Regions from separate parts of the Peribacillus sp. QJM3NY_7 genome, predicted to be linked through region 1. Evidence: riboswitches for the same ligand, from Rfam matches in the RefSeq annotation. Region 1 holds a riboswitch; the other holds the start of a gene.
The links. A riboswitch is a leader RNA that binds a small molecule or an ion and turns the genes downstream of it on or off. The one in region 1 is predicted to bind glycine.

Region 1 (8,028 bases):
TCTTGCTCTGTCATGGGTAAATAACGATGTTTCATCTAATGACCATTCCCCTCTATTTACGTGGTTTTTTATAAAAAGGTGTTTGTATTATAACGGCTTTCAAACGTTTGGAACGGATTTCCACTTCGACTTCCGCATCCAGCACCGAAAATTCCTTATCGATAAGTACCAATCCAACGTTTTTCTTCAATGTTGGCGATTGGGTACCAGTCGTGACCTCGCCAATGACTTCATCACCGCTGTAGACCTTATACCCATGACGTGGAATGCCACGGTCAATCATTTCAATTCCCACAAGCTTCCGGGGAGCCCCTTTCTCCTTTTGCTCAGCAAGAACGGCTTTCCCGAAAAAATCAACTTCCTTATCCACTTTTACTGCAAAACCAATCCCGGCTTCTATCGGGGTGATGTCCGCCGAAAGCTCCTGCCCATACAGCGGCAGTTTCGCTTCAAAACGCAGGGTATCACGAGCGCCTAAACCAATTGGCTGAACCCCCTCTTCCTTACCGGCATCCATAATCGCCTTCCAAAGGGCAGGGCCATTTTTACTGTCGCTATATATTTCAAAACCATCTTCACCAGTGTATCCAGTACGGGATACCAGCGTGGAGATACCGTTAATCATGACATTATCCTTGAACCTGAAAAATCCAATTTCACTTAAGTCAGTACTTCCGGATAGTTTTTGTAATATCTTCTCTGCAGCTGGTCCTTGAAGTGCCAGCTGTGTATAGTCACTTGATACATTCGTAATTTGGGCATCTTCCGTTAAATTCGCTTGAAGCCAATTGAAATCTTTTTCTGTATTCGCTGCATTGACCACGAGCAGATAGTCGTCCTCAGCCCTTTTATACACGATAAGATCATCAACCGTGCCTCCGTTTTCATAACACATGGCGGTATATTGGGCCCCGCCCTGTTGCAGCTTTGATATATCATTTGTCAGCATCTTCTGTAAAAAGGAAAGGCTCCCAGGCCCCTTAACATCGACTTCCCCCATATGGGAAACATCAAATAACCCCGCTTTTGTCCGTACGGCTTCATGTTCATCCTTTATACCCGAAAATTGGACAGGAAGTTCCCAGCCGCCAAAATCAATCGTTTTACCTCCATATTCACGATAAACCTCAAATAGTGGTGTTCTGTTTAAATTGGTCAAAACATGACCCCCTTCAGATTTTTTTAAAAATTAATTGGCTTCATTATCAAAAGCTTCTTGTCATTACGCATCAGATACATCCTGATTCATGATGTGAAAAAAGCACAAAAAAGGACAGAGAAAGCCCGTTTGAGCTTTTTCTCTGTCCTGAAACCTGAAAGTTTACCTATGTAATAGGTTTTCCCCTTTGGTGGCCGTCCCATAACGGGCGGCGCTCTCCAGAGTTGCGTCCAATAAGAGTTCTTTTGCCTGAGAGATTCACTGCTAAGTTTGCTCCTTCGGCGCTACATCCGTAGTCTCTCCCCTTATCTTCACCCGCATATAAATGGTCTACCATTGAAAGGAAACGAATAAGTTCCAAGCATCGGTAAAACCTTTTAGCATAAATGGGATGCATTCTCTGCCAATTCTCCTAAAACTTCAGAAACCGTTTGACTGATCTCCTTCAGTAATCTTGGATAAATTAGGAGCCTATAGCCCATACTAAGAAAACGCGAACTGCAAAATCGATGTACAAACATTCTTTGTAGCGTTTGGAAATTGGAATTTTCTAAATATACTTATATCCTACCCTAAGAAACTTATCTCTGCAATATTTTTTGAAAAAGAAATATTTTTCTTACTTCACATATGAAATGTTCGGGTTTTGACCTTATATTAAGGAAATTATGATTTAAGAGGGAGTTATTTCTATGAAAATCAATATATCCTTCAATTCTGAATGGAATGACGAGTTTCTGCAAAAGATGGAAAATGACGGTCCATGGGGAAATTGGGAGCTTTATAAGTTGGCGGTTCAAATGGAGGAAAACCTTATCATCCCTGATTTCGAAGGTTTACAGGCCCCAAAGCATCTTCCTCAGCTAACCCCGCTTCCCCATCAATTGGAAGCGGCGAAGCAAGTAGTGGAAAAGATGAATGGAAAAGCCATTTTGGCTGATGAGGTAGGGCTGGGAAAAACAATTGAAGCAGGCTTGATCCTAAAAGAGTATATGATTAGGGGCCTTGTAAAAAAAGTATTGATCCTTGTTCCGGCTTCCCTTGTCACACAATGGGCATTTGAATTGAATACCAAGTTTCATATTCCGGCAGTCGTTCAGAGAAAAAGTTATGTCTGGGACTCCTGTGATGTGGTCATTTCATCCATTGATACAGCGAAACGCGCTCCACATCGAGATATCATCTTTACTCAGGAATATGACTTCATCATTATTGATGAAGCTCATAAACTTAAAAATAATAAGACGAAGAACTATGAATTCGTCCAAAATCTGAAAAAGAAATTTTGTTTACTCCTGACAGCCACTCCGATTCAAAATAAAGTCGAGGAGATATTCCACCTCGTTTCGTTATTGAAACCGGGCCACTTGGGAAATGCTTCGCTCTTTTCGGAAAAGTATAAAGGGAAAGGCCGGAACATAACTGAAGATGAACACCTAAAGGAACTGGTCAATACTGTCATGATTCGAAACCGGCGGGCCGATACTGGCATTGAATGGACAAAACGGCATGTGGAAACCATCACCATTGAATTTTCTCCAACGGAACAAGCATTGTATGATGCTGTTTCCAAATTCAAGCCAATTTCGGATGGATCAAAAGGAAGCGCCTTTTCGGCTCTCACTCTCCAAAGGGAAGCATGCAGCAGCAGAGAGGCTGTCTTTTATACATTAAAGAATATGAGGGATAAATACGATCAGCCTTCCCCTGATTTTTTGGCAAAGCTTGATGATTTATTTACTAAAGTGAATGAAACGGTCCAGAACTCAAAGGCTGAAAAAGCTTTGGAACTGATCAAGAAAATAGATGACAAAGTGATTATCTTTACGGAATATAGGGCGACTCAACTATATCTCCAATGGTACCTACAGCAGAATGGAATTTCTTCTGTTCCTTTCCGAGGCGGTTTTAAGCGCGGAAAGAAAGACTGGATGCGTGAATTATTCCAAAAGAACATTCAGGTATTAATCGCAACAGAAGCTGGCGGGGAAGGGATAAACCTTCAGTTTTGCCATCACTTGATTAATTTTGACCTGCCCTGGAACCCAATGAGGCTTGAACAGAGAATTGGAAGGATTCACCGCCTTGGTCAGGAAGAAGATGTGATGATTTATAACTTTGCCACGAAAAATACAGTTGAAGAACATATACTGAAGTTACTATACGAAAAAATAAATTTATTTGAAAAAGTAATCGGTGAATTGGATGATATTTTAACCAAACTGGATATTAACAACATTGAAGAATATTTAATTGATGTGGTCGGCGAGTCCAAAACCGAAGGTGAAATGAAAGTCAAGATGGATAATTTTTCATCGTTGATCCAATTCGCTCAATCAATGAAGGAAGGTGAGGTTCATGCAGCAACGGGAAATTCATGATTTTTTAATCACTTTCTTTAAAGCCAATGATTGTGAAATACTGGATAATGCACCAACCCACCTTACAGTGCAATTGACGATTGAGATGGATAAAGAATTAATGAACAGACCCTTTTATTGGCATTATCTAGAAAAAACAGGAGGTGTTCCGAACCCGGCACAAATCACTTTCATTACCGATCCAGAACAAGCTCCATCCGATTTAAAGGGAGAAATGATTCATTTCGGCTCCCCTCGTCTTCACCAGATTATTCAATCAACCAAAAAGCTGGCAGGGTATACTAGACTTTTTGAGAATACGCCTCCATCAAAAGGCAGAAATAATCCTTTGTTTCCTTGGCTGACCCTGAATGTGAAAATATCCTATCAATGCGACCGCAAAAAAGATACTTTCATGTCAATCGGACTGAATTTAATCTCGGGTGAAATAATGGAAGGGTTTCACCATCGGGTTTTACCGATTAACGTCACCCCGAAAATACCGGATTACTCCTTTACGCTTTCACCTCTGATCATGCCCAAGAGTGGATTGGCAAGACTTGATACATACATCAGAACCAGTTTCGAGGATGATGACCATTCCTGGGCGGAGGAAGCAATGCTGCGCTGGCAGAATGACTTGAATTTATTGGAGCATTTTTACAAGGATATGGACGAAAAAAGTGAGAGCTATTATACCGAAAAAGAAGCACTAAAAGCACAATATGAACCCAACATCAGAATTTCCATCATCAACGGAGGATTATTTTACCTTTCAGATAGGGCTTTGGGATAAGGAAAGAACAAAAAAACAGATGTCCCAAGTTCAGGACATCTGTTTTACTTTTTGATCGTTTTCCTTATAAACATCGACAAAGCAAAAGGGACAATGCCAAACCAATGTGACATACCCTGGTTTTTATCCTCTTTTCTGTGAAGGCGTTTTTCTTTTCGTTCTTTTTTCGTCAGATTGAAATACTCGACAAGCTGCTGCGTCAGATATTTAATATAAGCGTTTGTAGACATATAAAATCATCACCCTACGCAAAGTATGTCCGGTTTACGCTTTTTTTATTCCTTTCCTTGCTCCCTTCACCGTAAACCTCTCGCGTTCCCTAATAAAATGGTGTTGATTTTACTATTACACAGCTTGCCTCTCCAACCATTCTTTCACTTCCCCCGCTTCTTTATCGTATTGAATGATGACCCTGCCCTCTCGATCATTTTTAGTTTTGGAAGAAAACTCGATATAGACGTAAGGACCTTCTTGCTTCATTAAGGAATATCGCACCACACCATTGGGATATGATATTTCCCCCTGGATGATTTTCGGAATCTCTTCGCCCCACTCTGCCGTCACATCCTTGATGGCTAGATGGACAAGATGGTCGGCCACAAGCGACTCTTCCACTTCTTTATAAAACTTTTTATCAATGATAAACTGGTCGATCATTAGTATCGTGAACATGATGAAAACACTCGCCACAATCATGACCATCGGGAAAACGACTCCTTTTTGATTATTCATCAATTTTCGTATCATTCCTAAAGAAAGGATGAAATCTTCGACTGAAAGTAGTCCCTGCTTTATCCGTTATATTTATAACAATGACACTGCCATCCTTATTGACCTGGAATTCCGAAATGTTCTGCAAGATGACCTCATGCCCCATACCATCCACTCGTCTTCGGACCTTATCTTCATATTGTTCCAGCGATGCTAATTGTTCACCTGAAAGCAAATATAATTTATTTCCCATTACATCTTGTGCTTTGGAACTCCGGACCTCCTGCTTCACTTGCATGGTAAAGACCTCCCACTCCTTAGGATGCAATTTATCAACGGACCTCATCTGGGTGTGAATGATCGAGAAGAGCTGCAGAACGAAAAGCGACGTCGTCATTAAAATCAATAAAGAAAAAAGCAATTCGATCATCGTAAAGCCATCATTTTTTCGCAGCATCACAAATGGATTCCCAATTACCCGTTTCATGTTCATAGCGTACACACCCTTTAATCATTCCCGGGAAATCCCCATGGTCCTTCCAAAACAATTCAAAGCTTCTTTTTTTGTAAATGATCTCCTGACCAACTGCTTGAATCTCCCCATCCATGAACGCCGTCAATCTTTCATATAATAAATGGTGGGCTTCGGTCCTTACGGGAATATCTTTCCGCTGCGTCAATACCTCTTCAAGAATTGGTAAAATGGCAAGGGCCAGTAATATACAAATAGAAAATGCGGCCATCAGCTCAAGGTAGACGTACCCTTTACAATTTCTCAATCCGGAACCTCCCTTTACCGATATTGAGGACCAGCTTGTACTTTCCCTTTGAGGTATCAATCATAATCGTTCCGGCTTTGGATGCATTTCCATATTGATTAAAATGAAAGCTGAACCCCAAAGTGCCGCTTAAAAACTGGATATCCTCTGGTATACTTCTCTCTAAAACGATCCCCTCCTTATAAGACGAAACGGTATAAATCTTTTCGGTATTATCAATATGGAGGTAAATCAAGCTCTTATGACTGATGGCATACTGTTGAGCATAGAAAAGATCTTCATGAAATTGTGAAAGAAAAAGCCTATTTTCCATTCCTTTAGTGAAGCTGGGATATAGATTAGGACCAATGGAAATTAGGAGTACAAAAATAGCGAGGACAATAAGGGTTTCAGATAGTGTATACCCACCATCGGAATTCCGTATATTCACTTCTCTCCTACTCAACGACCGTTATCATTCCTTTACTATCCAAACTAATTTCATCCCCATTAGGGCAGGATGTCTGTTTGAGATAGCCTTGACTTTCCAATTCACCGATACTTCCGGGCAGTTTAGCATTATCGATTTCATAAGCCTGCACCTGTGCTTGGGCCATCTTAACGAAAGCTTCACATCCTTTAGACTGGATTGTGGATTGGTTTTTCGTGATATTGGGGATTGTTATAATCAAAAGGATGGATATCACCAGTAAAACAATAAGCATTTCTATTAGGGTAAAACCACGTTCATTCATCACTTTCTTCAACATATCATCATGCTCCTAAAAGCATCTGAATACCAGATGACCTTCGGGCATTTTCACCTCCGGAATACAAAAATGAAATCCTATAAACCTTCGAGCAGTGAGAACATCGGCAGCAAAACCGCCAAATAAATGGACACGATCAAAAGACCTATCAGTGAAAACATTAGAGGCTGAATGATTTTCAAGATTGCATTCATTCTCTCTTCAATTTTCTCCAGTATAAAACGACTGTAATGAAGTAACTCGGCATCAAGTCTGCCGTATTTTTGACCATTTGCAGCGACCACCGGTAAATTCCCATCAAAATATGGGAGCTCCCGAAAAATCATTTCAAGTGATCTGCCCTCGATCAGATCATCCTTGATGATATTGCAAAGTTTTTGGTAAAAAGGCTGCTGTTGATTTATCGAGAATAATTTGATGCTATCGTTAATCGATAGTCCTCCGGAAAGCAAGCCACTGAATTGGCTTGCAAAAAAATATGTTTCGTATAATTTGATGAACGTCCCGAATATCGGAATTCCCATCAAAATCCTTCGCTGCCTTAATGGGCATAATCCATTGAACCAAAATCGTTTGAGTGCATACAAGAATAGGAGCAATCCGAGTAATAAGAAGGGTAGTGCTGGAAGAATTAACGTGGAGGCTGACATTAATCTTAAGAGAATATGCTGATCGACATCCATCGTGAAATAGATGGTCTGGAATTGGGGAAGGAGAACACTCTGAAGAATATAAAAAACGATGCTTACAAAAAAGACTAAGAATACGGGATACACCATTAACTTTTTTACTTTATCCATATCCTCGATTCTTTTCTTCCAATATCGCCCTCCTTCTTTCAACGCCCGTTCCAGGTCGCCATATTGTTCTCCATAAAATATATAACTTACAAGCTGCGGATGAAAATTAAGATGGGTCAGCACCATGTGCAACGGGTAGCCGTTCCTTAAATCGGCTATAGCCTGAGTGAAGTCTTCCGCTTTCTTCTTTGATTCCTGAAACTCAAGAAAATGTAAGGCTTCCGCCAAAGGATAACCATGATTCAATAATTCACCTAGCTTCGAAATAAAGACCGCCTGCTCTTTTACCTTCCATTTACTTTTTGGTTTCATGGTAGACCAGCCGTTCATATTCCTGAGATCCCACATAGCCCATCGCAACCGCTTTTCCGATTTCATCCTTTAATTGGCGGTAGCTGACCGTTGCCATTTCTTTTTCATCTCCCATTATCCGGAGAACTTCAGCCAGACTTTTTCCATATAGCAATTCATATACACTTGCCCTTTTATTCCTTGCAGTCATTTTGCAAGCTAAAGCACAGTCCTCTTTACACGGAAGACATCGCAATTCAACCAGCCGCTGCGCTGTCACGCCAATCAAAGTCTGTTCAACCTCAAGTAAGCTGACACCAAATTCCAGTAATCTGGAGATGGCGCCCGGGGCGTCCCTCGTATGCATGGTCGTTAGTATCAAA
Region 2 (8,028 bases), 2.6 Mb from region 1:
TATTGGCCGGTTATGGGCAGCCTATGAAACGGTTAACCAATCCCCTTTGGGTGCAGCCGCGTTAACGACCACCGGTTTTCCGATCAGTCGGAACCGTACGGCTGAACTGCTTGGGTTTGATTCTGTGATTGAAAATTCCTATGACTCGATTGGCGGGGCAGATTATTTATTGGAAACCGCAACTGCCATCATGACGTGCATGGTCAATACCGGAAGGTGGATCCAAGATTTCCTGCAGCATGTGACAAGGGAGTTTGGTACATTTCACGTGGCGGACCCTTATGTTCAAGTGAGCAGCATCATGCCGCAAAAAAGGAATCCTGTCTCCATTGAACATTCCCGTTCGATTGCAAGCAGTGCGTATGGTGATGCACTTGCTGCAATGAATATGATTCACAATACACCATTTGGTGATATCGTCGATACGGAAGATGATTTACAGCCACATTTATATCGGGCTTTTTCGAATGCAGGCCGTGTCATGAAACTAATGTATGCCGTCATGTCGACTTTGAAAGTAAATGAAGAACATACAAAGAAAATGGCCGCAAAATCCAGTATAACGATTACTGAATTAGCGGATACCCTTTCAAGAGATTACGACATATCCTTTAGAAAAGCCCATTCCATAGCCAGTCATATTGCAAAAAAGTCGATTAGTGAAGGGAAAGAGCTATATGATTGGGACACACAAGAAATCAACAAGATCATCAATGAATTCGTATCAGTGAACATAGCAGAAGATGAATGGAAAAAAATAATCTCTCCCGAATATTTTGTGGAAATCAGAAGCATTCAAGGCGGGCCCTCCCCGAAAGAGGTTACGAGAATGATTTTAAATAGAAAACAAAAACTGGAACAAGAGTTGCAGGAATATAAGAAAGTGGTCAAAGAATTGAATGATGGCAGGAAGGCTTTAGTGGATTACTGAAATGAGCTTTAACGGGCATGAAACTCACGAGTATTTGCTTCATGGACACGAGTAAAAGCATGAAATTCACGAGTATTTGCTCCAAACTCACGAGTAAAAGCCCGAACCTTCTGAAAAGAGTATTTTTTGTTGGCTCGGAAGCAATACGATGCATTTCACTAAGAAAGCTTCATATTTTATGATATATAGTCATTCTTTATCAGGGTGGCTATTTATTTTGGATTTTTAATGCAACTGAGTCATCCCCAGTGACCATGAATATAGATTATTCCTAAAAGCAATTCTATTATTTGGAGAATATATAATGTGAGGCGGAATGTTAATGTCAAATAGATCTCAGTTCGGTGTTATCCTGATTTTAATAGCTTTCGTAATATCGATTACTTTTTGTTTGAACCCGGAAGTCTTATTAAGAGGTGGATATGATTTAGCTATGGATGGCCTGGTAGTATCCAGAACCTTGATGATTATTTTTTCGTTGTATTTATTAGTTAAAATAGGGGATTTGTTTATAAACAGAAAAGATTAATAGTCTAAAATGAGGTTTCCCATCAACAATATTGAGATAAAGGACACTATGCTTGGAAGCCGAGAATAAGAAAGGCTCAGTCTTTTGACTGAGCCTCCAATGTTTATTGATCCATAACCAGTTTCAAAATTTGCTTCATATATCGTTAACGGATTTAGGTTCCAACTGAACCGCGTGCTTTCTGAAAGCAATACTCACCGTGATCATCACAATGAAATTGACTGCCAATGCAATGATTCCCACATTCAAATCTTTTGCTGCTTGCGGCAAGGATGGAAACAAGGTCCCTATTGTCGATTGACTGAGTGTAATGCAGATTACGATGGCCAATCCGGTAATGATGCCGGCGATTGCGCCAAATTTATTGATCGGATTATTCCTTTTCAGACTAAAGAGAAGGGATGGGAAGAGCTGTGTGATGAGACTGTATCCCATAAGAATTAATGCCGACATCGTTTCGCCGCCGTTTAAGGTGAAGTAGACGGCTATAAGGGCAATGATTGGCACAAGGAACTTTGCCAATCGTACAATATGGCGATCGGATACGTTAGGTGCAAATTCCTTATAAACGTTTTTCGCGAGCAGTGTAGCGACGCTCATCAAAAGCATGGATCCCGGCACCAATGCGGTCAACAATCCAGCGCCGCCGATTATGCCTATAAACCATGGATCAAAGGTCTCGATCGAAAGGCGCAGCAATGAGAGGTCCGCATCTGCCCCAACGAGTCCGGGCACTTTCAATATAGCTGTAAACCCAACGAAAAAGACGAATAACAGCATGAGTGTATATAAAGGACTGATGATGGCGTTCTTTCGAAATACCTTGCCGCTGCGTGCTGAATAAACAGCGCTGAAAACTTGCGGCCACATATAGAAACCGAATACGAGCAATATTACCGTGGAGATGAACCATGATACGCTAAGCCCCTGATCAGGGAACTTTAGAAAACCAGGCTTGGCGGCATCAACCGCTTCAAACATCGGCTGAAATCCGCCAAAGTAATGTATCGGCAGATAAATCCCCAAAAATCCTATTATGGCGACCATCATGATATCTTTAATGACCGCGGTCCAAACTGAACCGTGTATACCGGAGATCATCACATAAATGGTAAGGCTGATCGCCCCCATCCAAACTGCCTCAGACATTGAGATGGCACCATAAGATGCTTCTGAGACAATGATCCCCAATCCTTTCAGCTGCACGACGATCACTGGGATCATCGACACCACACCGACAAGTGCAGCCAAAATTCCTAAACTGGGACTCTTATATTTGCTTACAAAGAAATCGGATTGAGACATCAGTTTATTTTCTTTGGCATATCTCCATATTTCCGGCAGGAGCCAATAGGATAATACGTAAGACAAAGTAATGTAAATTAGAACATATAGAGCGGGTGCGCCCTTGCCATAAGCCCAGCCGCTGCCGCCAAGGAAGGAGAAGGTCGTATAGATTTCCCCGGCCATCAGCAGAAAGACGAATATCGCACCAAAACCGCGTCCGCCCACCGTCCATTGTTCCAAGTCCATATCTTTTCCTTTTGAAGAGCGTATTCCTAAAAATATCGATAGAAGTAAAAATGCTAAAATGATTAAGAGAGCAATATTCATTCCTGGTCACCTTCCCGATTCCTGGGATCCAGCTTATACATGATGCCGAGTATGGCAGAGGTAAGGACCACCCACATAGCCATCCAGAACATATTGAAAGGCATCCCTAATACATATGGTTCTATTTTATTAACAAAAGGTAGAAATCCCAGTATGCCTATAAAAGGAACTAGTGTAAGAATATATATAATCTTCATTAAACAACCCCTCCGTTTTAAATAAAGTGAAACGCCCACCAATGGGGGTTTATTCTTCAATGCCACTGATGGATGGGTGAACCAAACCGGATGGAAAATTCATACATGACGGAAAAGGTCCGATAATATATACTAGCTTACACTATTTTGATATAAAATTTAATGCAGTTGCCTGATATATTTTAGCAAAAGTGTGCAGAAAGCCGAAGGCCTAATATGTTCATATGCAGATAAAGCCTTGAATTCATATTGAGTTTAAGGCTTTATTTCCTTTAGCTATCTTTTTTTTCGATAATTATATAGTATCACCAAGAGGATGAACCAGATTGGGGTCAAGAGCAGTGATAGCCGTGTAGCTTCAGCGAATAGCATAACAATAAGGATGAACAGGAATAAGCCTAAAATGACGTAATTGACAAAAGGTGTAAAAGGAGCCTTGAAAGTCGATTCGGCTCTTAGGTCAGGCCTTGTTTTCGAATATTTGATATGGGAGATCAAGATAATGCTCCATACCCATATGAAACAGATGGCACTGATGGTAGTCACGACAGTAAATGCCTGTTCCGGTATCAGCTTGCTTAATAATGCCCCTATTGATACAACGATTGTGGATGTGAATAAGGCATTGCCCGGGACAGCCTGTTTATTTAATTTTTCCAGTTTAGCAGGGGCTTCGCCATTCCTGCTTAACGTATAAAGTATTCGGCTCGTTGAAAATAAACCGCTGTTGCATGCAGAAGCAGCGGATGTCAAAACGACGAAGTTGATGATCCCTGCAGCGACTGGAATGCCGATTAACGCAAAGACCTCTACAAATGGACTGCTTGTGGCATCCAGTTGTGTCCATGGGTTGACGCAGAGAATGACGAATAGTGCACCAACGTAGAAAAGCAAAATCCGGACAGGGATTTTATTGATGGCAGATGGAATGTTCTTTCGCGGGTTCGCCGTTTCTGCTGCAGAAACCCCGACCAATTCGACACCGACAAATGAGAAGACGACCAACTGTAAAGATAACAGGAATCCGGAAATGCCATTGGGGAACATGCCGCCATGATTCCAAAGGTTCGTTAGGGAAACCGTTCCGGTATTGGTATTGAAGCCGATGATCAGAAGGAAAACTCCTACGATGATCAAGGCGATGATCGTGATTACTTTAATGATGGCAAACCAGAATTCCAATTCGCCAAAGATCTTAACGGTCAATAGGTTCAATCCTAACAGAATGACCAGACAAAGCAGAGCCGGAATCCATTGAGGGACATCAAACCAATATTGCATATAAACACCGACAGCTATGATATCGGCCATTGCGGTCATGATCCAACAAAACCAATATGTCCAACCGGTCACGAAGCCGGCCCATGGACCGACATATTCAGTTGCGAATTCAGTGAATGATGTGTACCCTGCATTGGATAAAAGCAATTCCCCCAGGGCCCTCATCACAAAAAACAAGGCAATCCCTATTATCATATAAGAGAATAATATGGAAGGACCTGCTAATTGTATGGCTTTTCCGGAACCTAAAAATAAACCGGTGCCAATGGTTCCTCCTATTGCAATCAGTTGTACATGTCGATTTTTTAAATCTCTTTTTAATTCTTGTTTAGCCAATTCGTACGCCCCCGTTTTTATAGTCTTGGTAGTGAATGTTTACCTGCATGGTCTTGGAGAGAGGGACGTGATTGTCGTCCAGCTTGCCTTTCCCATTTGTTGTTTTAGTCCAATCACAAAATGGACATTAAAAAAAGAGATTGGATAATACCAATCTCTTAAAGGGCTCAGAATAACAATATATCATTCGTTACTCTTCTGTCCTTTTGCCTGAGATTGTGAATCCTTCGGCGCTGCATCTTGTACAGTCTCTCCAGAAGCTGCTCCTGCTATAGTGTCATCCATAGCATTCATCGCTTGCTTGTATGCGGTTGTGAAGAAATGTCAGTCAGTGATAATTTTCCACTGCTTGATCATTTCATTATGCTTATAAAATAATATTGGAATTCTATCATCTATTTTTCGGTAGGTCAACAAATTTTTTGAAATGAAACAGGCATTATCTGTAGTTTAATAGTGGTCTGAATTTAACTTAAGGTCTAAGCAGAAGTGATTGTTTTCTACTCATTATGAACGATCACTATAATAAAATACTGAACATCATTTTTTTAAAATGATATTTTCTGATTAGAAAAATCAACAAGATATTATTGGCAACTGTTTATTTCAAAAATACAATTGTATTTTTACAGAATATTTACTATTATAAGATAAGAAAACATAAATGAAGTGTTATTGGTATTTTTTCGATAGAGCATTTCTAACTGCAATAATTAATAAGTTCATGGTAAGGATAGAAAAGCATTACCGATATTGCATCTGGAGGAGTTAATCATGTCGAACAAGGAATTAAAGAGAGGGCTGGAAGCACGTCACATTCAAATGATAGCTTTGGGCGGAACCATCGGAGTCGGGTTATTCATGGGATCTGCGAGCACGATCAAATGGACCGGGCCCTCTGTAATGCTTGCTTATGCCATTGCAGGTATTTTTATATTTTTCATCATGCGTTCCATGGGTGAGATGCTTTATTTAGAACCGACTACAGGTTCTTTTGCAACCTTTGCGAGTAGCTATATACATCCTTTGGCAGGTTATATGACTGCTTGGAGCAATTGGTTTCAATGGGTAATCGTCGGAATGTCCGAAATCATTGCGGTTGGCTTGTATATGCAATATTGGTTCCCGGAGTTACCGGCCTGGATACCAGGTGTGGTCGCCATGATCATCTTGGGAGCGGCCAACCTCATTTCCGTTAAATCATTCGGGGAATTTGAATTCTGGTTTGCACTTATAAAAATCATAACGATTATATTGATGATCGTTGCCGGCCTGGGCCTTATCTTCTTTGGAATAGGCAATGGCGGGGATGCGATTGGATTATCGAATCTTTGGGAAAATGGCGGCTTCTTTACGGGAGGCTGGACAGGATTCTTCTTTGCGCTTTCACTTGTCGTGGCTTCCTATCAAGGCGTTGAGCTTATCGGCATCACAGCAGGGGAAGCGAAAGACCCAACGAAGACCGTAACAAAAGCGATTCAATCAATTATATGGCGCATTTTAATTTTCTACATTGGTGCCATTTTCGTCATCGTGACAGTATTCCCTTGGGATCAACTGGATGACTTAGGCAGTCCGTTTGTTTCGACCTTTGCCAAAATAGGTATCACTGCAGCGGCAGGCATCATTAATTTTGTGGTCATCACTGCGGCGATGTCTGGATGCAACAGTGGGATTTTCAGTGCAGGTCGTATGCTTTACACACTGGCATTGAATGGCCAAGCTCCGAAAGTCTTTGCTAAAGTATCTAAAAATGGAGTTCCGGCATATTGCACGATCGCTGTACTATTAGGGTTGGGCATCGGGGTTATCCTGAATTACCTTGCACCGCCGCAAGTATTCCTTTATGTGTACAGTGCGAGTGTTTTGCCTGGGATGATTCCATGGTTTGTCTTACTTATCAGTGAGCTTAAGTTCAGAAAGGTAAATGCCGCTGAAATGGAGAAACATCCGTTCAAAATGCCGTTGGCCCCTTACAGTAACTATGCGACAATAGCCTTTTTACTGATGGTGCTGGTAGGTATGTGGATCAATCCTAGTACAAGGATTTCCTTGGTTGTCGGAATCGTTTTCCTAGCCTTGGTAATAGCAAGTTATTACATGCTGAAAATGGATAAACGAACACCATTGGATGTTAAATCCGATGATGAGATTTCAGGATAAGAAATTCTAGTAAAAAGCCCTTCTCTAATTCGAGAAGGGCCTTTTTTTCCTTGTAGATCAATTGTGGAATTCACGAGTAAAACGGCGAAACTCACGAGTAAAGTCGTTGAATTCACGAGTAAAACAGCGGAATTCACGAGTAAAGTCGTCGAATTCACGAGTAAAATAGCGAAATTCACGAGAAGTTGTTGAATTCACGAGTAAAACGGCGAAACTCACGAGTGTAGCTAATTTGACCTCGTAACAAGGGAGGGACAGCAAGGGGAATGATTAGGATTTGTTGGTTCCAATGCAGAAATCGCAAATAGGACAACCAATCCGAGTAAAAAGACCGCAAGTAAAGGAAGTATTATTTTTCTTCAGCTTGTACAACATCCTTGTCCAGGGGCATGAAAAGAACCACCCCATGTTTGTGATGGAGTGGTTCTTTTCATACGTTAAGTTCAGCCTTTTCCTGCTTGGAAACCTGGATATTTGGTCATTCCGCCATCAGCATATAAGGTCAAGCCCGTTACATAGCTCGATTCAGCGGAAGCGAGCCAAGCGGCACAAGCGGCAATTTGTTCCGGTTTTCCGATGTATCCCATCGGTATCAGGTTGATGACTTCTTGTTTAGCTTTCGGGTCATCGAATTTTTCGGCATTGATGGGTGTGTCGATTGCACCAGGTGAAATATTATTAATGCGAATCCCTTTAGGAGCATATTCAAGTGCAAGGGTTTCTGTCATCATCTTGACTCCGCCCTTACTTGCTGCATAGTGGACAAAATGAGGCCAAGGTATCCGGTCATGAACGGAAGACATATTAATGATATTGCCCTTAATGCCATGATCGAGCATATAACTGATTGCTTCCCTGCTTGCCAGGAACATCCCCGTTAGATTTACATCGATGACTTTCTGCCAATCTTCAAGAGTCAATTTTTCGCTGGGCACTTCATTTTCAATACCAGCATTGTTGATCATGATGTCGATTGT

Region 2: linked by a shared signal. The riboswitch ahead of AC0VX1_RS03210 (amino acid permease) and the one ahead of gcvT (glycine cleavage system aminomethyltransferase GcvT) in region 1 are both predicted to bind glycine.

Annotation. Positions count from the first base shown of each region.
Region 1 covers NZ_CM149663.1:3,603,139-3,611,166, forward strand. The annotation lists gene gcvPA (aminomethyl-transferring glycine dehydrogenase subunit GcvPA) at 1-35, opposite strand, end outside; gene gcvT (glycine cleavage system aminomethyltransferase GcvT) at 53-1,159, opposite strand; glycine riboswitch at 1,300-1,383, opposite strand; glycine riboswitch at 1,387-1,474, opposite strand; gene AC0VX1_RS17225 (DEAD/DEAH box helicase) at 1,852-3,540, shown strand; gene AC0VX1_RS17230 (YqhG family protein) at 3,518-4,315, shown strand; gene AC0VX1_RS17235 (YqzE family protein) at 4,360-4,545, opposite strand; gene comGG (competence type IV pilus minor pilin ComGG) at 4,661-5,047, opposite strand; gene comGF (competence type IV pilus minor pilin ComGF) at 5,040-5,519, opposite strand; gene AC0VX1_RS17250 (hypothetical protein) at 5,467-5,805, opposite strand; gene comGD (competence type IV pilus minor pilin ComGD) at 5,792-6,235, opposite strand; gene comGC (competence type IV pilus major pilin ComGC) at 6,243-6,554, opposite strand; gene comGB (competence type IV pilus assembly protein ComGB) at 6,632-7,666, opposite strand; gene comGA (competence type IV pilus ATPase ComGA) at 7,650-8,028, opposite strand, start outside.
Region 2 covers NZ_CM149663.1:663,534-671,561, forward strand. The annotation lists gene argH (argininosuccinate lyase) at 1-931, shown strand, start outside; gene AC0VX1_RS03195 (hypothetical protein) at 1,254-1,460, shown strand; gene AC0VX1_RS03200 (sodium:solute symporter family protein) at 1,596-3,074, opposite strand; gene AC0VX1_RS03205 (DUF3311 domain-containing protein) at 3,071-3,271, opposite strand; gene AC0VX1_RS03210 (amino acid permease) at 3,548-4,888, opposite strand; glycine riboswitch at 5,077-5,155, opposite strand; gene AC0VX1_RS03215 (amino acid permease) at 5,663-7,051, shown strand; gene AC0VX1_RS03220 (glucose-1-dehydrogenase) at 7,495-8,028, opposite strand, start outside.